One region of the Phyllobacterium sp. 1468 genome, then DNA from elsewhere that is predicted to be linked to it. Evidence: predicted binding sites of a transcription regulator. Region 1 holds the regulator's gene; each other region holds the start of a gene.
What was found. The regulator PhoB, encoded in region 1, activates phosphate uptake and scavenging genes when phosphate is short. The targets are predictions, from matches to a motif close to TGTCATNNANCTGTCAT.

Region 1 (5,639 bases):
GACCGATCCGAACGTCCTGTTAACGGCCAATTATCCGATCCTGGCACGCAATGCACTGGCGGAAAAACTGGGCGTGGCGACGACGAACAAGCCCGCGATGCGTGAGCTCGGCAAGCTGTTTTCGGAAGGCGTGCGCGGACAATTGCGCGACCTCGTCGTAGCCAATCCTTCGCTTATCGGCACGACGCAGAACGTCTGGGTGCTGACTGGTGCGGACATCGATTCTGCCTTCAAGGGTCAGATCGATCTCACCGTCGATCAAGCCCGCCGCAAGGTTTCAGACCAGCAGGTCGAGTGGATGAACAGGTTGAAGAGTGAGGGCGCGATGTCCCAGCGCTTCAATACCGGCCTCTTCACCTATGGCGCGTCGAGCCGGCCCGAGACATCCGGTCTTGGCGTGGCGCTGATCGGCTCGCTCTACATGATGCTGATCGTCCTTTGTCTCTCCCTGCCGATTGGCGTCGCCGCGTCCATCTATCTTGAGGAATACGCCAAGAAGAGCCGGCTGACGGACATCATCGAGGTCAATATCAATAATCTCGCGGCTGTTCCTTCGATCGTGTTCGGACTTCTCGGATTGGCTGTCTTCATCAACTTCTTCCACATGCCGCGCTCGGCCTCGCTGGTCGGCGGCATGGTGCTGACACTGATGACATTGCCGACCATCATCATCGCGACCCGCGCAGCGCTGCGGGCCGTTCCGCCATCGATCCGCGCTGCGGCGCTGGGCGTCGGAGCGTCGAAGACCCAGATGGTGTTCCACCACGTCCTGCCGCTGGCCGCCCCCGGCATCCTGACCGGCACGATCATCGGTCTTGCGCACGCGCTGGGTGAGACGGCGCCGCTGCTTCTGATCGGTATGGTCGCATTCGTCGCCAACAGTCCTGTAACGCCGCTCGATCCTTCCACGGCGCTGCCAGTGCAGATCTATATGTGGGCCAACGAGGCGGAACGCGCCTTTGTCGAGCGTACATCGGGCGCTATCATCGTGTTGTTGATTTTCCTCGCGGTCATGAACATCACAGCCATCATTCTGCGTCGCCGCTTCGAGCGGCGGTGGTAACGGGTCGGGAAAGGCTCTAATTATGAACCTGATGACGGAACGAAATCTCGAAAAAGCGGTAAACGACAAAATGAGCGCTCAGGGAAATGCTATCAAGATGCAGGGCAAGGACGTCACCGTCCACTATGGTGACAAGCAAGCGCTGTTCGGTGTCAGCCTCGATGTGCCAGAGAAGATGGTAACGGCCCTGATCGGACCCTCGGGCTGCGGCAAGTCGACTTTCCTGCGCAGCCTGAACCGCATGAACGACACGATCGAAGGCTGTAAGGTCGGCGGCCTTCTTACACTGGACGATGAGGACATCTACAATCCAAAAATCGACGTTGTGGAATTGCGTGCCCGCGTTGGCATGGTTTTCCAGAAGCCCAATCCCTTCCCGAAGTCGATTTTCGAGAACGTGGCTTATGGCCCGCGTATTCATGGTCTTGCCAAGAACCGCCAGCAACTCGATGAAATCGTCGAAAAGAGCCTGCGTCGCGCCAGCCTGTTTGAGGAGGTGAAGGATCGCCTGCACGAAGCGGGAACAGGTCTTTCCGGCGGCCAGCAGCAGCGCCTGTGCATTGCACGCGCCATTGCCGTCAGCCCGGAAGTCATCCTGATGGATGAGCCGTGCTCGGCGCTCGATCCGATCGCCACCGCGAAGGTTGAGGAACTGATCGACGAATTGCGCGAAAATTATACGATCGTCATCGTGACGCACTCGATGCAGCAGGCGGCCCGCGTATCGCAGCGCACCGCAATGTTCCATCTGGGCAACCTCGTCGAGGTAGGTGATACCGAAATGATGTTCACCAGCCCAACGGAAAAGCGCACGCAAGACTACATCACCGGACGCTTCGGCTGATCACGGGAAAGAGGTTGATATCATGACCGAACAGACAGCACAGCACACCGTCCGTTCCTACGACGAAGAACTGAAGTTCCTGACGCACAAGATCGCCGAGATGGGCGGGCATGCGGAGCGCATGGTCGAACAGGCTGTCGCTGCCATGGTCAAGTCGGACAATGCGCTGGCACAGCGCGTGATCTCGGACGATTTGATCCTCGATGCCGGTCAGCGCGAAATCGACGAAAAGGCGATTACCATCATCGGCAAGCGTCAGCCCATGGCGATCGACCTGCGTGAAGTCATCGGTACGATCCGCATTTCATCGGATCTGGAACGCATCGGTGATCTTGGCAAGAACATTGCCAAGCGCGTGGTTGCTGTTACCGATACGAGGCAAACGCTCTCCGTCTATCGCGGGTTACAGACCATTGCCGAACTGGCCTTGACGCAGCTCAAGGACGTTCTCGACGCCTACGCCACACGTTCGGTCGCGCAGGTCAATATCGTGCGCGAGCGTGACGATGAGATCGATGCGCTCTACACATCATTGTTCCGCGAACTTCTGACCTACATGATGGAGGATCCGCGCAATATCTCCGCCTGCACGCACCTGCTTTTCTGTGCAAAGAACATTGAACGCATCGGCGACCATGCGACGAACATAGCAGAGACAGTTTATTATATTGTGACGGGAACGCAGCTTCCGGCGGAACGCCCAAAGGAAGACCAATCCCACACTATCGTCGTGGATGAACCTCTCGCGTCCTAATTGAAGGTAGAAAATGGCTATAGCTCCCAAAATCACCGTTGTGGAAGACGAGGAAGCCTTGAGCGTTCTCCTCAGGTACAATCTTGAAGCTGAAGGCTATGCAGTCGAGACGATCGCACGCGGAGATGAAGCGGAGATAGCCCTGCGGGAGAAAGTGCCGGATCTGCTGATCCTCGACTGGATGCTGCCTGGCCTTTCCGGCATCGAACTCTGCCGGCGGTTGAGAGCCAGGCGCGAGACGGAAATCCTGCCGATCATCATGCTGACGGCGCGCGGCGAGGAAAGCGAGCGGGTGCGCGGCCTTGCGACCGGCGCGGACGATTACATGGTCAAGCCGTTCTCGACGCCGGAGCTGCTTGCACGCATCAAATCCATGCTGCGCCGGGTCAACCCGAGCCTTCTGTCGCATGTGCTGAGCTTCGGCGATCTCAAGCTCGACCGTGAGCAACATCGCGTCTACCGCAAGGAACGCGAACTCAAACTCGGTCCGACGGAATTCCGGCTCCTGGAATTCCTGATGCAATCTCCGGGCCGTGTGTTCTCGCGTGGTCAGCTGCTCGACAATGTCTGGGGCGCCGACATCTATGTGGACGACCGCACCGTCGACGTTCATGTCGGACGTCTCCGCAAGGCCATCAACATTGGCCGCTCCATCGATCCCATCCGCACGGTGCGGGGCGCGGGATATTCATTCGGTTAATATTGGAGGCGACGGGATTACCTTTCCGGCCCGAACAAGGAACCATTGTCCAGCACCCTCGTTACACCCGCGGTCGACTTGCGCAGCCAGATTGCGTTTAACCACGAAACCGCCAAACGAATGGGAGTCTTACAATGGTCGAGAAGACACTGGACAAACTCTTTCATGAAACCCTGAAGGACATCTACTACGCCGAGCGCAAAATCTTAAAGGCGCTGCCGAAAATGGCCAAGGGCGCGGCGTCCCCGCAACTGAAGGCTGCTTTCGAGAAGCATCGGGCCGAGACAGAGGTTCATGTCGAGCGTCTGCAACAGGTTTTCGAAATTTTCGGCAAACGCGCACAGGGCAAGACCTGCGATGCGATAGAAGGCATTATCGCCGAAGGCGAGGAAATTCTGGATGAATTCAAGGATGAGCCCGCTCTGGATGCCGGACTGGCATCCGCAGCGCAAGCCGTTGAACATTATGAGATCGCGCGATACGGAACCTTGGCGCGCTGGGCCGGGGATTTGAATATGCCCGATGCGAAGAAACTGCTGGGAGCAACCCTGCAGGAGGAAATTGCCACCGACGCCGCGCTGTCGAAACTGGCGGAAGGCTCACTCAACCGGGCAGCAGCTGCCTGACTGTCTGCCAACGCCCCGTCCCAAAAGAAAATGATCCAGAACGCCCGTCATCCAGGCAGGAAAGGCTCCAGGGGCGGGCGTTCCTCTATTTCTGCCGTTCCCATGGAGGGATGAACCTTCCATCCAGATATTCGTCCAGGTAGCCCGAATGAACCGGGATGGCGAGATCCGGCGATTTGAGGAATGCAAACGCCCAGCCTGCGAGGTTGCCGTCCTCATCGCAGATCTTGATCGACTTGCGAAAATTACCTGGCAAGCCAACGGATTCGAGTGCGTCCAGCAGAGGCAATCGGCTCTCGGCAATGTCGTAGAGTTCGCCTTTTACGCGAAAACCGGTGCCAGGCAAATCCAGCATCATCGGCGTGAACCAGGATCCGGCAATGAGCATGGGAAACCGCTCGACTGTGCGGCAGTTTCCCACAAACACGGCATCATTCAGGCCGTGGGCGTGCAGCGGGAAACCTTTCTTCAAGGTGCCGAAGGCGAATATTCTCATCGGAAGTCTGCGACGAACTTGCCAAATCCAGTCAGGCCGTGAGCCGAACGGATTTTGAGAACCTGTATGCGGGTAGGCAGCTCGATCAGGAACTCTCCATCCCGGGCAAGATGATGGATGCTGTTGGGGTCGCCTCCGGTGAAGTGCGCCATCGACTCCACGTCCTCCCAATAAGAGATCGTCATGAATTCCGTCTCGTCCTCCCGGTCCTCCCGCAGGGTCTGCACCCCGAGCGCCTTTTCGATCAGCGGCTTGATGCCAGCTTCGTAATTGTACACCTCGTATTCATCAGCGTGTTCCGGCCGGGTTCGGCCACGCCAAATGCGGGCAATCGTCGGTTGTTTGGCCATCTGTCGTCCCTCGGTTGTGCCGTTGGTCGAAAACGTCAGATCAAAGCAGATAGTTCCTCATTACGACAGGAACAATTCGGATGCCTGGGGGTTAAGATCACATGCGGCGAAGGAGATTCAGATGACACAGGCAAACCTTTCACGGCATGAAGCGGCAGGGGACAAGACTGCGAAACGGCACCGTGAAATTCAAGCAAAGATTGATAAGATCGATAAACACAAGGGCAGTTCTGCGAAAAAGAATGCGCCACAAACCGGTGCCCGTGCCTATCCCGTTCCGCCATTTCCCAAGCAGCATCTAAAGAAACCCGGTCTCGAGGCCGAGCTTACGCCGGCACCGATGTACGATGCCCCCTATTACGAGGGTTCGAAAAAACTTGATGGAAAAGTCGCATTGATCACGGGTGGCGATTCCGGCATAGGACGGGCGGTTGCGGTTCTTTATGCGCGTGAAGGGGCCAGCGTGGTTATCGTGCATCTCGACGAAGAGCGTGATGCGGACAAAACAAAGAAACTGGTCGAGAAGGAAGGAAGACCTTGTCTCGTCATCGCGGGGGACGTCCGCAAGCGAGACTTTTGCCACGACGCGGTCGAACAGACGATCAAAGCCTTCGGTAAGATCGATATCCTGGTCAACAATGCAGCATTCCAGCTGCACACGGACGATTTCGAGGACTTGGACGAACAGCACTTTGATGAAACGATCAAGACCAATCTCTACGGCTATTTCTTTCTTGCCCAAGCAGCTGCGCGCAAGATGAAACCCGGATCGGCGATCGTCAATACGGGCTCGGTCACGGGGCTGG
Region 2 (5,639 bases), 710 kb from region 1:
GAAGTCTTTGGCGGAGCGGCTAAAGGCGCAGCTCTTGCGCCTCGCGTTGCCGCACCAAATCGTGCTTGACCTCCACTGTGACGACGAGAGCGAGAACTACCTCTATATCCATCGAGCTTTTCTGCCGGAAATGTATGATCTCGCTTCCGCGCTCGGTTCGACCGCCATCCTTTCATGGGATAGCACGGCCGATGCCGCCTTCGAGGAGGCCTGCGCGCATCCGGCGTTGCATCTGTCCGAGCAAGAACGAAAGGCCCGCGCGGTTACCACCGTCGAGTTTCGCGGTCTGAACGATGTCGACATCGAAACCGGCAAAAACGACGCCGAGGGCCTGTACAGGTTCCTGGTCCATCGCGGCGTGATCATCGACGACAGCGTCAAGCTGAATGTCGATTTCAATGGCCCGGTGACGCCACTCGAAAATGTCGAGATGATCCGTGCGCCGCGGGGCGGGATGGTCCTGTTCCACGTCGATATCGGCACTGAGGTCGAAGCCGGCGCCAAGCTCGTGACGATCGTGACCGTTCCGGGTGATCCAAGCGGCGACATGACGCTGACCGCACCGCAGGCGGGGCGCGTTCTCACGCGCCGGAGCCACCGTTATACCCGTCGCGGCGATGATTTGTTGAAACTCCTCGGCGGCAAGCGTTCGGAAAACGCCCGGCCGGGCTCGCTGGAAGCCTGATGCCGACGGCCGGTCCATGCCAGATCCGCGGCATCCTCTTCGACAAGGATGGCACGCTCGTCGATTTCAACCGCACCTGGTTCGGAATCACCATGGAATTGGCGCACAAGGCAGCCGATGGTGATGAGGCACGGGCGCGGGCACTGGTCGAAGCGGGCGGTTATGATTGGGAGATGGAAAAGTTTCGCGGCGGCTCGGTCATCGCCGCGGGAACTGTCAACGACATTGTCGATCTGTGGCATCCCGAATTGACGCTCGAGGAAAAGCGCGAGCGGATCACGGCCTACAACGCCTATGCCGTGCAAGAGGGTTCGCGCCGCGCCATCGGCATCGAAGGTTTGCACGCGACGCTGGAAGCGCTGGTGGCGCAGGGGTTTGTCCTCGGCATCGCCACCAACGACTCGGAAGCCGGTGCGCGAGCAACGGCGGAAGCGCTCGGCCTGACCGCGTTCTTCACCGTGGTCATTGGTTATGATTCCGTGGCGCGCGCCAAGCCCCATGCGGACCAGCTGCATTTATTTGCGGCCAAGACGGGCCTTGAGCCCAATTCTATCGCCATGGTCGGCGACAATGCACACGATCTGGAGATGGCCCATGCAGCCGGCGCCGGCCTTGCCATCGGCGTCCTGTCCGGAAACAGCACGCTGGATGACCTTGCGCATCTCAGCGATGCTATCCTGGGTTCCATCGCCGAACTGCCGCAGTTTCTGGACAAGCGGGCTCAATCCTAGTCTTAATCTAAAAGCACCGCCCTCTTCGATTGCTATGATGACAATGATTTGAGTGCCCGTTGCGGATCGCGGTGCTATCAATCCTACGCATTGTACGACCTGGAGCGAGGGCAGCATGGACAGTCAGGATTTGGCGATTAACATAGGAGACGTCGAGGCCGCCGCAGCGAGGCTCAAAGGCCAGATCGTATCGACGCGGCTTGTCGAATCCGAAGCACTGAACGCAAAGTACAAGGCGCGTATCCTGTTCAAGCCGGAATGTCTGCAACGCACAGGCTCGTTCAAATTCCGCGGTGCCTACAACCGTATCAGCCAGTTCACCGGGGACGAACACAAGCGCGGCATCATCGCCTATTCCTCGGGTAATCACGCCCAGGGCGTGGCCAGCTCGGCCAAGCTTTTCGGCATTCATGCCACTATCATCATGCCGCTTGACGCCCCGCAGACAAAGGTCGCCAACACGCGTTCCTATGGCGCGGAAGTTGTGTTTTACGACCGCTACAATCAAACGCGCGATGAGGTTGCTGCACCCTATATCGAGGAGCGCGGCATGATCCTTGTGCCGCCTTATGACGATCCATCCATCATGGCGGGGCAGGGAACGATCGGCCTCGAACTCGTGGCCGATGCCAATGAGCGCGGTCTGACGCTCGACGAATTGTTCGTGCCGAGTGGCGGCGGCGGCCTTATCAGCGGCATTTCCGTGGCAGTAAAGGCTGGTTCTCCCGGAACGCGCATATGGGGCGTTGAGCCGGAGAATTTCGATGATCTGCGCCGGTCGCTGATCGCGGGTCAGCCGGTCGCCAATGAACCCGGCCATCGTTCGATCTGCGACGCGATCTTGACGCCGCAACCGGGAAATCTCACCTTCCCGGTCAACAAGCGCAACCTTGCCGGTGCCATCGCGGTCGCCGATGATGCGGTGAAGGCTGCGATGCGCGATGCGGCGAACCACCTGAAATTGATCGTAGAGCCCGGCGGCTGCGTCGGGCTTGCGGCTTTGGCAAGCGGCGAAGTCGATATCGAGGGCAAGACGGTTGCTGTCGTTTTATCCGGCGGCAATGTCGATCTCGACCTCTATGGCGAATTCATCGCGGCAGCCTAGACCTTAGTCTCAGGGGCGCAATACGCGCGCGTCTGTCATCATATTGTTACTCTGGCGTCATAGCGGGGAAGTACGTTTAAGAGACGTTGAAGACCCAGCCATATAGCCAGAGGTAAGCGCCATGAACGAACAGTCTCAGCCATTCCGTACCAGCCAGATCGAGGAAAATGACGGCCCGGGAAACAACCCGACCGACAATGCCACCATGGGTGAGCTCATTGCAGCGCGCTTCTCGCGGCGGGGTTTCCTCAAGGGCTCGCTCGCCGTATCCGCCATCGCCGCAACCGTCAGCCCCATGGCGCTTATGATGGCTGACGATGCGCGCGCCGAGAGCAAATCGGCTTTCGTTTTTGACGAAGTTGAGGCCGGCATCGATGAGACGCACCATGTCGCCCCCGGGTATGACGCTGATGTCCTGTTGCGTTGGGGTGATGGCATTTTTGCCGATTCGCCCGAGTTCGATCCGCTGAACCAGACACCGGAATCCCAGGCCAAGCAATTCGGCTACAACAATGATTATGTCGGCTATATTCCGATCGACGGTTCTTCCGAGCATGGCCTGCTCGTCGTCAATCACGAATACACCAATGAACATCTGATGTTCCCGGGTATCGTCAAAGTCGTCAAGGATGATAAAGGCGACGCCAAGATCGAGATTGCGCCAGCTGACAAGAAGCGTGTCGATATCGAAATGGCCGCCCATGGCGGTACCATTGTCGAAATCAAAAAGACCGACGGCAAGTGGCAGGTCGTCAAGGACGGCAAGCTCAACCGGCGCATCACTGCGAACACGGAGATGCAATTGTCCGGCCCGGTTGCCGGCCATGACCGCGTCAAGACCAACGCCGATTCGTCCGGCAAGAAAGTTTTGGGCACGATCAATAATTGCTCGGGCGGCGTTACGCCCTGGGGCACCTATGTTTCGGGCGAAGAAAATGTTCACTACTACTTCCTCGGTAAATTGCCCGAGGACAGCAAGGAAGCCGACAATTACAAGCGCAATAGCATCCCGGAAACCACCTATGATTGGGGCAAGTTTCATGATCGTTTCGACCTGTCGAAGGACCCGAACGAAGCCAATCGCTTTGGCTACGTGGTCGAGATCGATGTGAACGATCCCAACTCCATTCCGAAAAAGCGCACGGCACTCGGCCGCTTCAAGCATGAGGGTGCGGATTCCATCGTCGCCAAGGATGGCCGCGTCGTCTTCTATCTCGGTGATGATTCCCGCTTCGAATATGTCTACAAATTCGTCACCACCGGCAAGTTCAACCCGGATGACCGCGCCGCCAATATGGATCTTCTCGATGACGGCACGCTTTATGTCGCCAAATTCGATGTTGACGGTTCGGTGAACTGGCTGCCGGTTGTCTTTGGTGAGGGGCCGTTGACGGAAGCCAATGGCTTTGCCAGCCAGGCAGACGTGTTGATCGAAACCCGCCGCGCTGGTGATCTGCTCGGCGCGACCAAGATGGATCGCCCGGAAGACATTGGCCCGAACGGCGCCAATGGCAAAGTCTATGTCATGCTCACCAACAACACCAAGCGCAAGGACGATCAGGTTGATGCGGTCAACCCGCGCGCCAAGAACGCCTTCGGTCATATAGTCGAAATTACCGAGGAAGACGGCAATTTCGCCGCCACCAAGGGCAAGTGGGAAATATTGCTGAAATGCGGCGATCCATCAGTCGCAGATGTCGGCGCATCCTTCTCCACCGATACCACCAAGAATGGCTGGTTCGGCATGCCGGACAACTGCTCGGTCGATGCGGATGGACGCCTATGGGTAGCGACGGACGGCAATTCCCCCAAGGAAACCGGCCGCACCGATGGCATATGGGCCGTGGATACGGACGGTCCCGCCCGTGGCACGTCCAAACTGTTCTTCCGCGTGCCAGTTGGCGCGGAAATGTGCGGCCCGCTCATGCTGCCGGACATGGCAACATTCATGGTTGCGGTCCAGCATCCCGGTGACGGCGGCGACGATTGGAAGCCCTTCGGCCGTCCATCCTATTACGAAGACCTGTCGACCCGCTGGCCGGACTTCAAGGACGACATGCCGGTCCGTCCCTCTGTCCTCGCCATCACAAAAAAGGGCGGCGGCAAGATCGGCGTTTAAAGTAACAAGGATCTCGGGCGCGCACGCCCGGTGCGCATTCGATCCGATAAAAAGCCCGGCCTCAGATTTCTGAAGCCGGGCTTTTGCGTTGGCGGGCTCTTCTGCTAAGGCAGAGGGCCTTCGATCATTATTTGCGCGAGAAAAACACCTGCTCGGCCTGGTCGCGACCAAAATTTTGCAATTCGATGTCGGTGATTGCAACCTTGCCGCTTTCTTTGGGGAAGGTGAGCTTCAATTCTTTCAGCCTGGTTAGGTCGATTCCTTTAAACGCCTTCAGTGGAATCGCCACCATGTTAAGCAAGGTCTTGATCTTGCCCTTATCCGCATAGGGCGTATCACGCGGGTCATCGATCATTGGCATGCCGTTTGCCTTGGCACGTGGTGCATTATAGAGCGCATCACTATAATCGCTCGCTGTGATGGTTGCCGTTTTACCAACACTATCGGTGAGCGTCACCAGCACCTCCTGGCCAATAGGCGCAGCCACTGCAAGACGGAAGGTTAAATAATCCATCCCCTTGGTGGAGAGCCCCGTCAGGTCGGTTGTTAATGTCGGGTTGGGTTTTGACCAGGCAAGCTCGGCATGATCTGCGAGAGACTTGAGGCCTTGCAGATTGTTGCAGACATCATGTGAACCGACGGGCGTATTGCAGCGGCTCATTGTCTCAAACCCTGATAGCACTGTCTGCCCACCCAAGGCATTCTTCTCCAGGCTCTTTTCATCCTCAAATCGTTGGATCAATGCGCGGCGTTTGTCACCCTTTTGGATGGTCAGGACGATACGCTCATCGCAAGGTCCATCGGTTGAGGGGCATGCTGCATTGGGCAATTGAGCCATGCCGTTCCAATAGGCCGCAAACTTTTCCTCGCCACCCACATGATAGCGCATGAACGAACTGAGGAGAAAACTGCCCCCACGTCGTTGATCTTCAGGAAGCAGACGAATTGTGTCTGGGCGATCCTTACAGTAGAAGGCGTCATTATCATAAGATTCTGCAC
Region 3 (5,639 bases), on a different contig from region 1:
CCCTGTTCATGGAGAACCGGCTCGATACAGGACACAAACGCTAAGGAGCATATGCTTATGACCACAGAAAACATCATCGATCCGGAAGAAATCCATGTCGACCGCTCGCTCCTTCACGTTTCAAAGACGGACGTAGCTGTTGAAATTATCAACATGAACAAGTGGTATGGCGACTTTCACGTTCTGAAAGACATCAACCTCAAGGTGATGCGGGGTGAGCGCATTGTCATTGCGGGTCCTTCCGGTTCGGGCAAGTCCACCATGATCCGCTGTATCAACCGCCTGGAAGAGCATCAAAGCGGTAAAATCCTTGTCGACGGTATCGAGCTCACCAGTGATTTGAAAAAGATCGATGAGGTGCGCCGCGAAGTCGGCATGGTGTTCCAGCACTTCAATCTCTTCCCGCATCTGACGATCCTCGAAAACTGCACGCTCGCGCCGATCTGGGTGCGGAAGATGCCGAAGAAAAAGGCCGACGAAGTGGCAATGCACTTCCTGGAACGCGTCAAGATTCCCGAACAGGCCAATAAATATCCGGGCCAGCTCTCCGGGGGCCAGCAGCAGCGCGTGGCAATCGCCCGGTCGCTCTGCATGAATCCGCGGATCATGCTGTTCGATGAACCGACTTCGGCACTCGATCCGGAGATGATCAAGGAAGTGCTGGATACGATGGTCCAGTTGGCCGAAGAAGGCATGACGATGATTTGCGTCACGCACGAGATGGGCTTTGCCCGTCAGGTCGCAAACCGTGTGATCTTTATGGATCAGGGTCAGATCGTCGAACAGAATGAACCCGCAGCATTCTTCGACAACCCGCAGCACGAGCGCACGAAACTGTTCCTCAGCCAGATCCTGCACTAGCAGCCCTGGAGCGAAATTTCCGATTTATTGCGGCGGCCAAACCGGCCGCCGTCATTTTATGATTTTTAATTTCAGATTTTTGACAAAGCCATTTTCATCAGGATTTGCATGACCGAAGATCTTCAGCAGCCCAACTCCGCGCAACAGCAAGCGGTAGCAACAGAAAAGATTCGTAGCAATGAAGTTCAAAAATATATAGCCGCCGCTATCGACAGGTTATCCACTGCTGTCGCCGTCGTCGGGTTCCTAGGTCCTGTTGTCAGCTTTGCAAATTCGGAAATTGAACACAGACCATCGTTTTATGTTGTGCAATCGATCGTCATGTTCAGCAGTGCGTCGCTCTCGTATGGCCTTCATCTATATGGTAGATTGCAACTGAAAAGAGGACTGCAATAATGTGGTTTGATGCATTTTTCATAGTATTTTGGCTGACGTTTATCAGCGGTGGCGCGATCTTGGTTGCCAGACACGAGTTCAATCAGGACCGGAGAGAAACCAAGGATCGCATCGCCGAAATCACCCGCGGGTTGAAACGCCGCGGCACGCCGGCCGAATAACGTTCAAACCTGTTCTTTTCGTTCTTCCGCATCAAATCCGTACAGCCAGTCAAATCCCTTGATGAACTTTTCCACCGGACGGTTGCGCAAAAGGATATTACGCGCAACGGCCACCGGTCCCTTTGCGTGATAGGCCAGGTGGTTGAGCGCTCCGCGCCTGACAACTGCGCTGATACGCTTCGTCCGGGCTCTGCTGAACCGGGCGAGGGCAGAGGGCCACGCGGCGCGATCTGCACTTAAAGCATCAGCCAATGCGCACGCATCTTCGATGGCCATCGCTGCACCCTGTGCCGCATAGGGTGTCATGGCATGCGCAGCGTCGCCAATCAGCACCACACGTTCCTCGGTCAGGAACCGGCATTTCTTCATTTCAAATAGCCGCCATGGCGTCCAGGGACGACCCGCGCGCATGACGTCGCGTAGGCCCACATGCCAACTCGCGAACTCCCGGATGAAATTCTGGCTCGGGCTCCCCGGATCGACGGGAACGGGCCATCGGTTGCCAGCCTGATGGTCGGGCGCGACCGCTACGAAATTGATCATCTGGCCTGAACGGATAGGATAGGCGATCAGATGCGCGTTGGAGCCGGTCCAGGCGACGACGTTGATCCCTGGTGGCAACAGGGTCTTGAACGATTCCGGCAATTGGTCGACCCCTAGCGACGATCGCCATGCGACCATGCCGGTATAACGTGCACGGTCCGCGTCGGAGACGGCGGTACGCAGGTTCGACCACACGCCGTCTGCGCCGACCAGCAGCGCGCCGCGGTGTTCTTCGATGCGGTCATGATATTGCACGCGGACGAGCATGCCCTGGCTGTCTGCCTTGCGCTGCGTCACGGTCGACTGCAACTGTATGGCGATGTTGGGCTGGCTGCGGGCAAGAGTGAGCAAAGTGTTCTGCAAATCGGCGCGGTGACAAACGATATAGGGCGCTCCCCAGCGTTCCGTCGCCTGTTCGCCAATTGGCAACCGCAGCAATTCGCCCCCGCTTGTTCCATCCTGCAGGCAGACCGCTTGCGGTTCAACAGATGCGTATTGCAGCTGTTCCATCGCGCCGAGCCGAGCGAGAAGCCGAGTCGCATTCGGGGAAAGCTGCAATCCGGCACCGATTTCAGCGAGCGCCGCGCTTTTCTCGAATATCTGGACATGAAAGCCCTTGGCGCTCAACGCGAGGGCAAGAGTGAGGCCAGCAATCCCTGCACCGGCAATGATGATCTGATCAGGATTTGGAATTCGCCTGTTTCGTTCTGTTTTCAGATCAATGAGTGCTGCTTTCAAGCGGCCTTATCCACATAGGTGCAACCCTCGGGAACGGTCACATCAGCGGCAAGTGAGGGGTCAAATCGATAAAGCGTCGAGCAATAGGGACAGACCTTCTCATTGTCGTCGCCGAGATCGAGGAAAACATGCGGGTGGTCGAAAGGAGAATTGGCGCCGACGCACATGAATTCCTTCACTCCGATGGCGATGCTTGCATGTCCTGCGCTGTTCTGGAAATGAGGGATGCTGTGTCCAGCCATTATTCGCTCCTGAAATCTTCGCCAAGCGCGCACAGCGCCCATTCGATTTGTCTTAAAACAAAAGGCGCGCAAAGGAAACGCGTTCTATGTCGCAGTATTGCTTCTGCATTCGCCAAACAGTGCGAATCCCCGGAGGCATCCCGCCGGCAGGTCCATCATCCTCTCAAGACGAGCCGCGCAATGGCTATTTCAAAGTAAAATTCACCCGGCACAACGATTCCATTTGGATGTTTTTCGCTCTAGAGTGCAATTCAGCGATATGATGACGATTTCAAGACGCTTGCTATCAAACTGTCAAAAGACTTGTCTACGGTGAGCGCCTGAGCGTCCGTCTTGAAAGGCGCTGCGGCGACATATGGCGTGGTTTTCGGGGTCGCTTTCGCGACGAGTGCAACGTACGTAAGATGCGTGAGCACTGAAAGTGTAGAAAATCGCGCCGGATGACCGCCGCAGTAAAGTTTCAAGTCGGACACTGAGACCATTTCCAAAGGGCGCCGAAGGGTCTTCCATTTTTAACGGGACGTTTTTGTCGGAGAGTACCAATGAACGAACAATCATCCGCGATTCCGAAAGCCTTGGAACAAGCGGATTCGAATGCGATTCCACAGGCCCTGGAGAATGTGGATCTGGCGAATTTGCACACCAGCGTCGATCGCTTCGTTAATCGTGAGTTCTCCTGGCTGCAGTTCAATCGCCGCGTTCTAGAAGAAGCCGAGAACACGCACCAGCCGTTGCTCGAACGTTTGCGTTTCCTCTCCATCTCTGCAGCCAATCTCGATGAATTCTTCATGGTGCGTATCGCCGGACTGGCAGGACAGGTACGCGCTGGCGTTTCAGACCGCAGCGACGATGGGCGCACACCCCAGGAACAGCTGGAATTCGTCCTCGATGAGGTCGTGAAGCTGCAGATTGCCCAGCAGCACCGGTTTGATGATTTGCGCGCGGAAATGCTCAAGGAAAACATCGAGATCGTTCGTCCTGACAGGTTGACCGCCAATGAGCAGTCCTGGCTGGAAGACCATTTCCTTGAAACGATCTATCCCGTTCTGACGCCGCTTGCCATTGATCCGGCGCATCCTTTTCCATTCATTCCCAATCTTGGTTTCTCGATCGCCATGCTCCTCAACCGGAGCACCGACAATCGTCCAATGACAGCGTTGCTGCGTCTGCCTCAAGCGTTAAGGCGCTTCATCCAAATTCCCGACGACAAGGGTCGTTTCCGCTTCCTCACGCTGGAGGATGCGATCAGCCTGTTCACCGGGCGGCTTTTCCCGGGGTACGAGGTTAAAGGTGCCGGTACTTTCCGCATCATCCGCGACAGTGATATAGAGGTCGAGGAGGAGGCAGAGGATTTGGTGCGCCTGTTCGAAACGGCACTCAAGCGGCGCCGTCGCGGTCAGGTTATTCGCATCGAATTCGACGATGAAATGCCGGAATCACTGCGCAGTTTCGTTGCCACCGAGCTCGGTGTTCCCGACAATCGCATCAGCGTTCTCGATGGACTGCTTGCGCTCAACATGATTTCGGAAATCGTCAGCATCCCGCGTGCCGATCTGAAGTTCGTGCCCTATAATCCACGTTTCCCCGAGCGCGTTCGCGAGCACGGCGGCGATTGTTTTGCAGCTATCCGCGAAAAAGATATCGTCGTTCACCATCCTTACGAATCCTTCGACGTGGTCGTCCAGTTCCTGCGCCAGGCTGCCGCCGATCCGGATGTCGTAGCGATCAAGCAGACCCTCTATCGCACGTCGAACGACAGCCCGATCGTGCGTGCCCTGATTGATGCCGCCGATGCCGGCAAGTCGGTAACGGCGCTTATCGAACTCAAGGCCCGCTTCGACGAGGAAGCCAATATCCGCTGGGCCCGCGATCTCGAACGTGCCGGTGTACAGGTCGTCTTTGGGTTTATCGAATGGAAGACCCACGCTAAGATGTCTCTCATCGTGCGCCGTGAAGAGGCGAAGTTGCGCAGTTACGTGCATCTGGGGACGGGAAACTATCATCCGATCACCGCGAAGATCTATACCGACTTGTCATTCTTCACCTGCGAGCCTTCTATCGGTCGCGATGTGGCGCAGATATTCAACTTCATCACGGGCTATACGCCGCCCTCCGGCGAGATGGGCATTGCCGTTTCGCCGATCACACTTCGCCCGCGCATCATGCAGCACATTGCCGAGGAAATCGCTCATGCCAAGGCCGGGCGGCCGGCTTCGATCTGGATGAAGATGAACTCCCTGGTCGACGCCGAGATTATCGACGCCCTCTATGACGCGGGCCGGCAAGGGGTAGAGATCGATCTCGTCGTGCGAGGCATTTGTTGTCTTCGACCGCAGCTCCCGGGCCTTTCTGACAATATCCGCGCGAAATCCATCGTTGGGCGTTTTCTCGAACACAGCCGCATCTTCTGCTTTGGCAACGGTGAAGCGATGCCGTCAGAAAAGGCACGGGTTTATTTGGGCTCTGCCGACATGATGACCCGCAATCTCGATCGCCGCGTCGAGACGCTGGTGCCGATCACCAATCCAACAGTGCATCAACAGGTTCTTTCACAGATTATGTTGGCGAACCTTCTCGACAATCAGCAGAGTTACGAGTTACTAGCAGACGGAACGTCGCGTCGGATCACACCTGCTGACGGGGAAGAAGCTTTTAACGCACAGGAATATTTCATGACAAATCCCAGCCTTTCAGGCCG
Region 4 (5,639 bases), on a different contig from region 1:
TCACCGATGCCGTTGCGAACAACCAGCGGGCCGTTCGGGATAAGAGGTGAACGCCATACTTCGACCAGCAGGCTGGGATCGACAGCGCCCTTGTCGACTTCCTTGCGGAACGTGCCGGAAGTGTAGCCATCCTTGAAATCACCGAGGCCGGAAGAATCGTCTACCGCAACGTCGACCTTGCCGTCATAAGCAGCAAGAAGATTGTTCTCGTGACCACCATTGAACTGGGTCTTTGCGAAGAACTTGTCATTCGGCATGCCAGTGGTCTTGGGAATCTGGGTCAACGGAACGAGATAGCCGGACGTTGAATCCGGATCGGCATAACCGAGGGTCTTGCCCTTGGCATCGGCAATCGTCTTGATGCCGGAATCCTTACGGGCGAGACCGATGGAATAGTAACCCGTCGAACCGTCTGTCTGCTGCGTAGTGAGGATCGGCGTAACTGCCTTGGGATCCTTGATGTAGACTGCGGCATAGCCGGAAGCGCCAAGTTCGGCGAAATCAAGTGTGCCGCCAAGCAGGCCCTGGATCACACCGTCGTAGTCCGCAGCGGGAAACAGCGAAACCTTTTCAAAGCCAAAAGTCTCTTTGAGGTGGTCGGCAAGGCAACCGAAGTTCCGCAGGCGATCGGTTTCGTTCTCGCCGCCGAGAATGCCGATGCGGAATTCCTTGAGGTCTTCAGCGCGGGCCATTGTGCCGGTGAGCATTGCGCTGACCGCGATTGCGCCTAGAAGGGCTTTTCTGAACAACATGGTTCTCTCCTGTCAAACGTCGAATGAGTTTGTGATCGGTTCGTGTGGGCCCGTAACGTGGGCAAGACGATCTTTTACGCTCAACGCGCGGCCAGAATGGCCTCCAACTCCGGGATTGGCTTCTGTGAACCGCGTACGATACTCGTCGATGTAATTGCTTCTGAAAACGCGTCCTTGAGGCCATCGGCGCCGTAGATGCGGCGGGCGGCCAGTTCAGTCAGATCATCCGGACCGCCGTCGAAAACCACCTTGCCGCCCTGCATGCCTATGATCCGGGTGCAAAAATGCCGGGCGGTATCAAGTGTGTGCAGATTGGTGATAACGGTCAGGCCTTCCTTCTCATTGATATCGCGCAACGACTCCATGACGACCTGCGCATTGCGCGGATCGAGTGAAGCGATAGGCTCATCAGCAAGAATGACTTTCGGATTCTGCATCAACGCGCGAGCTATGGCGACACGCTGCTGCTGCCCTCCGGAGAGTGTGCCTGCGCGTTGCAGGGCGGTCTTGGCAATATCGAGCCGGTCGAGAGCAGCGACCGCCATGGCGCGCTCATCGTTGGAGAAGATGCCGAGCAGACTTTTGATTGTCGAACGGTGGTTCAGACGGCCAAGAAGCACATTGGTAAGAACATCGAGACGCGGCACAAGGTTGAACTGCTGGAAGATCATTGCGCAATCACGCTGCCAATTGCGCAGGTGCGAACCGCGCAGCTTAGCGACATCGGTGCCCTCGAACAGGATCGAGCCTTCGGAAGGATCGATAAGCCGATTGATCATACGCAGCAAGGTCGACTTGCCTGCGCCCGATCGGCCAATAATGCCAACCATCTGGCCCTGCGGAATTTCGACATTGACGTTGTCGATGGCGATGTTACTGCCAAAGCGCCGCGTCACGTTTTCAATCTTCAGCATTCGTCAATCCCTTTTGGCCGCTGCTTCGTCCTAGAGGGATTGTGTGAACCTGCGATGGCAGTTTCATTTCAGTTGCGTGACAACTTCCGATTGCTTTCTCAGCTTATGTGTTATCCACGGAAAACCCACCTCGACGGTGCAAAAGAGAACGGGAGCGGCACACAAATTTGTGTGATCCGCTCCCGAAAAACCGATGATTAAAATCGAATAGAACCCAAAGGTTGAATTATGCCGCTACGCCATTCGGCACAGAAAACGCCGTGACGTCGATGATCCTGTCGGCAACAGCTTCCCGCACATCCTGGTCATGGAAGATGCCCAACATCGCCACACCCGCGTCCTTCTTCTGCTGGATCATAGAGACCACCACATCGCGGTTCTTGGCATCAAGCGACGCCGTTGGTTCGTCCAGAAGCAGGATCGGATGATCTGTTATGAAGCCGCGAGCAATATTGACGCGCTGCTGTTCGCCGCCTGAAAATGTCGCCGGTGGCAGCGACCACAACCGCTCCGGCAAATTGAGTCCGGCAAGCAATAATCCGGCCTTGTCGCGTGCATCTTTACGATCAATACCGCGTGCAATCAGCGGTTCCGCGACAACGTCCAACGCCGAAACGCGCGGTACCGTACGCAAGAATTGGCTGACATATCCGATCATGTCGCGCCTGATGCCGAGCATTGTGCGTGGATCAGCGGCCGCAACGTCAACGAGCCGGTCGCGATAAGGCACGATGATCTGGCCTCGATCAACGGCATAGTTGCCATAGACCATCTTCAGGATAGAGCTTTTGCCCGCTCCTGAGGGACCGCCGAGAACGGCGCATTCGCCGGCCCTGATGGAGAAGGAGACGTTTGCCACGACGGGCAGACGAATACCATCGCGCAAGTGCATGGTGAAGCTCTTGGCGACATCGGAAACAACGAGAGGTGTCGGCATGATTGTCTCCTAGACTTGCAGGATGGAGGAAACGAGGAGCTGGGTGTAAGGCGCCTGGGGATCATCAAGAACACGATCCGTGAGACCGGTCTCGACGATGTGACCATCCTTCATCACCATCATTCGGTGCGAGAGCAAACGCGCCACCGCAAGATCATGCGTCACGACAATAGCTGCCAGACCGAGATCGCTTACAAGACCTCGAAGCAGATCGAGAAGCCTTGCCTGGACCGAGACATCAAGCCCACCCGTCGGCTCATCCATGAAAACGAGTCGCGGATTGGTGACGAGATTTCGCGCAATCTGAAGGCGCTGGCGCATACCGCCGGAAAAAGCACGCGGCTGATCGTCAATACGGTCAGCGGCGATCTCCACACGGCCGAGCCAATCGGTAGCGGTCGCGCGGATCTTGCCATAGTGCCGGTCACCAACAGCCATCAGCCGTTCGCCGACATTGGCGCCGGCGGATACGGTCATGCGCAATCCATCGGCGGGATTTTGATGGACGAAGCCCCAATCCGTACGCATCAGAAAGCGCCGCTCCGCCTCACTCATGCGATAGAGGTCTCGGAACTGGCCATCACGCATCCGGTACTCGACCGAACCCGTGGAAGGTGCAAGGCGCGTTGCCAGACAGTCCAGCAGCGTCGTCTTGCCTGAACCGGATTCGCCAACGACCGCCAGAACTTCACCTGGCCACAACTCGAAGGACACGTTTTGGCAGCCGATCCGGCTTCCGTAGAATTTCGAAAGCGCGCTGACTTTCAGGAGTGGTATATCGCTCATTGTGCTGCCTCCGCAGGATTAGCCGGAAGATGGCCGCGATGGCCCTCCACCTGCCGATCCTCGCAAAAATCGGTATCCGAGCAAACAAACATGCTGCCGCCTTTGTCATCGAGAATGACTTCGTCGAGATAACTGCCTTTGGCTCCGCATAGGGCGCAGGGCTCGGAGAATGTCTGAATCTCGAATGGATGATCCTCAAAATCCAGGCTGACAACTTCGGTATAGGGCGGGATGGCATAGATCCGCTTTTCACGCCCTGCGCCAAATAGTTGCAACGCGGGAGATTGATGCATCTTTGGGTTGTCGAATTTTGGTGTGGGCGATGGGTCCATCACATAACGGCCTTCGACCTTCACCGGATAGGCATAGGTCGTGGCGATACGGCCGTGACGCGCGATGTCCTCGTAGAGTTTCACATGCATCAGTCCATATTCTTCGAGCGCATGCATCTTTCGCGTCTCGGTCTCACGCGGCTCAAGAAACCGCAGAGGTTCCGGGATCGGAACCTGATAGACGAGCGTTTGCCCAGCGTTCAGCGCGGTTTCAGGAATGCGGTGGCGCGTCTGGATGATGGTCGCCTCGGTCGTTTTTGTCGTCACCCGAACATGGGAAACCTTTTGGAAGAAGGCGCGGATCGACACGGCATTGGTCGTATCGTCGGCGCCTTGGTCGATCACTTTCAACGTGTCGTTCGGGCCAATCACCGCAGCTGTCACCTGAACACCGCCGGTACCCCAACCATAGGGCATCGGCATTTCGCGCGACGCGAACGGCACCTGATAACCGGGAATGGCAATTGCCTTCAGGATAGCGCGGCGGATCATCCGTTTCGTCTGTTCGTCGAGATAGGCGAAATTATACGTCGCAAGCTGAGACTGGGATTCGATCATATTGCACCGTTTTGCCTGAGGGAATTTGGTTCAAGGTCGGGGGATTTGGCGAGGCCGACGCGCCCTAGTGGATTGTCGCGCCATCCGTGAAACAGAACTGGCGCGATATGATCGGACCTCACTCTCCTCATTCTGCTGCCTCTTTGGCTTCGCTGTTTTCGCTGTCGCGGCGTTCATGCTCGCCGCGCATGCGACGCACGAGGTCAAGCTCTGCCTGGAAGTCGACATAATGGGGCAGTTTCAGATGCTCCACGAAGCCGGTGGACTGCACATTGTCACTGTGAGAGATGACGAATTCCTCGTCCTGCGCTGCAGCTGTGATGTCCTCGCCAAGTTCCCTCGCCCGCAATGCGCGGTCACACAGCGCCATCGACATGGATTTCCGTTCACTCTGGCCGAATACGAGGCCATAGCCGCGGGTAAACTGCGGGGGCTGTTTGGATGAGCCCTTGAATTGATTGATCATCTGGCACTCGGTGACACGAATGCGGCCCAGCGTCAGAGGAAAATCGAGTTCGGCGACTTCCAGTTCGATTTCGACCTCGCCGATGCGAATTTCGCCGGCAAAAGGGTGGCTGCGGCCGTAGCCTCGCTGTGTCGAATAGGCGAGACCGAGAAGGAACCCTTCATCACCCCGAGCCAGCGCCTGCAAACGCAAATCGCGCTCCAGCGGAAACGACAGCGGCTCCCGTGTGAGATCGCCTGTCTCGACACCCTCGGGCATATCGCCGTCGGCTTCAATCATACCGTCATGGCCGAGAATATCGGTGACGCGTGGTGTATGTTCGTGCGCGTCAACGCGGCGTTCGGGCGTTTCGACGATCCCATCTTCGGCGAGTTCGGGATCGAGCAGGCGATGCGTATAGTCGAATGTCGGACCGAGTAACTGTCCACCTGGCAAATCCTTGAAAGTTGCAGATATCCGCCGTTCGATCGCCATCTGCGAAGTCTCCACCGGCTTGGTATAGCCAAAGCGCGGCAATGTGGTGCGGTAGGCGCGAACCAGAAAGATCGCCTCGATCATATCGCCCCGCGCCTGCTTCACCGCTAGCGCCGCAAGCTCGGTGTCGTAAAGCGATCCTTCGGCCATGACACGGTCGACTGCCAATGCAAGTTGTTCGACGATCTGGTCAAGGCCAATGGCTGGCAGCGAGCGGTCGCCTCGGCGGCGGTCGCCAAGCAGTTTATGCGCATTGCGAATGGCGGCTTCACCGCCTTTGACAGCAACATACATGGCTCACGCGTCCTTTTTTGAAATGCGCGTCGTACGCGGCAACGCAGCGAGTGCGCCTTTACCAGCCAAGACAAGGTCGATGCCGCGCGGAAATGCGCCGCGATTGGCGGCCCATTGATCAACGAA

Region 2: a site for PhoB is predicted at 2,555-2,571, ahead of J2X72_RS04450 (PhoX family phosphatase). Genes of this name have one in related genera too.
Region 3: a site for PhoB is predicted at 3,204-3,220, ahead of J2X72_RS13700 (RNA degradosome polyphosphate kinase). Genes of this name have one in related genera too.
Region 4: a site for PhoB is predicted at 1,732-1,748, ahead of phnC (phosphonate ABC transporter ATP-binding protein). Genes of this name have one in related genera too.

Annotation. Positions count from the first base shown of each region.
Region 1 is NZ_JAVDSX010000001.1:205,744-211,382, reverse strand. It holds gene pstA (phosphate ABC transporter permease PstA) at 1-1,063, shown strand, start outside; gene pstB (phosphate ABC transporter ATP-binding protein PstB) at 1,134-1,907, shown strand; gene phoU (phosphate signaling complex protein PhoU) at 1,930-2,661, shown strand; gene phoB (phosphate regulon transcriptional regulator PhoB) at 2,675-3,361, shown strand; gene J2X72_RS01065 (ferritin-like domain-containing protein) at 3,496-3,987, shown strand; gene J2X72_RS01060 (gamma-glutamylcyclotransferase family protein) at 4,073-4,483, opposite strand; gene J2X72_RS01055 (hypothetical protein) at 4,480-4,833, opposite strand; gene J2X72_RS01050 (SDR family oxidoreductase) at 4,955-5,639, shown strand, end outside.
Region 2 is NZ_JAVDSX010000001.1:917,919-923,557, forward strand. It holds gene J2X72_RS04435 (succinylglutamate desuccinylase/aspartoacylase family protein) at 1-685, shown strand, start outside; gene J2X72_RS04440 (HAD family hydrolase) at 685-1,416, shown strand; gene J2X72_RS04445 (threonine/serine dehydratase) at 1,532-2,521, shown strand; gene J2X72_RS04450 (PhoX family phosphatase) at 2,643-4,640, shown strand; gene J2X72_RS04455 (hypothetical protein) at 4,768-5,639, opposite strand, start outside.
Region 3 is NZ_JAVDSX010000004.1:335,823-341,461, forward strand. It holds gene J2X72_RS13670 (amino acid ABC transporter permease) at 1-44, shown strand, start outside; gene J2X72_RS13675 (amino acid ABC transporter ATP-binding protein) at 58-861, shown strand; gene J2X72_RS13680 (hypothetical protein) at 970-1,257, shown strand; gene J2X72_RS13685 (hypothetical protein) at 1,257-1,418, shown strand; gene J2X72_RS13690 (FAD-dependent monooxygenase) at 1,422-2,699, opposite strand; gene J2X72_RS13695 (zinc-finger domain-containing protein) at 2,696-2,941, opposite strand; gene J2X72_RS13700 (RNA degradosome polyphosphate kinase) at 3,484-5,639, shown strand, end outside.
Region 4 is NZ_JAVDSX010000002.1:483,294-488,932, forward strand. It holds gene phnD (phosphonate ABC transporter substrate-binding protein) at 1-749, opposite strand, end outside; gene phnC (phosphonate ABC transporter ATP-binding protein) at 833-1,666, opposite strand; gene phnL (phosphonate C-P lyase system protein PhnL) at 1,893-2,603, opposite strand; gene phnK (phosphonate C-P lyase system protein PhnK) at 2,613-3,389, opposite strand; gene J2X72_RS07810 (alpha-D-ribose 1-methylphosphonate 5-phosphate C-P-lyase PhnJ) at 3,386-4,279, opposite strand; gene J2X72_RS07815 (carbon-phosphorus lyase complex subunit PhnI) at 4,407-5,513, opposite strand; gene phnH (phosphonate C-P lyase system protein PhnH) at 5,517-5,639, opposite strand, start outside.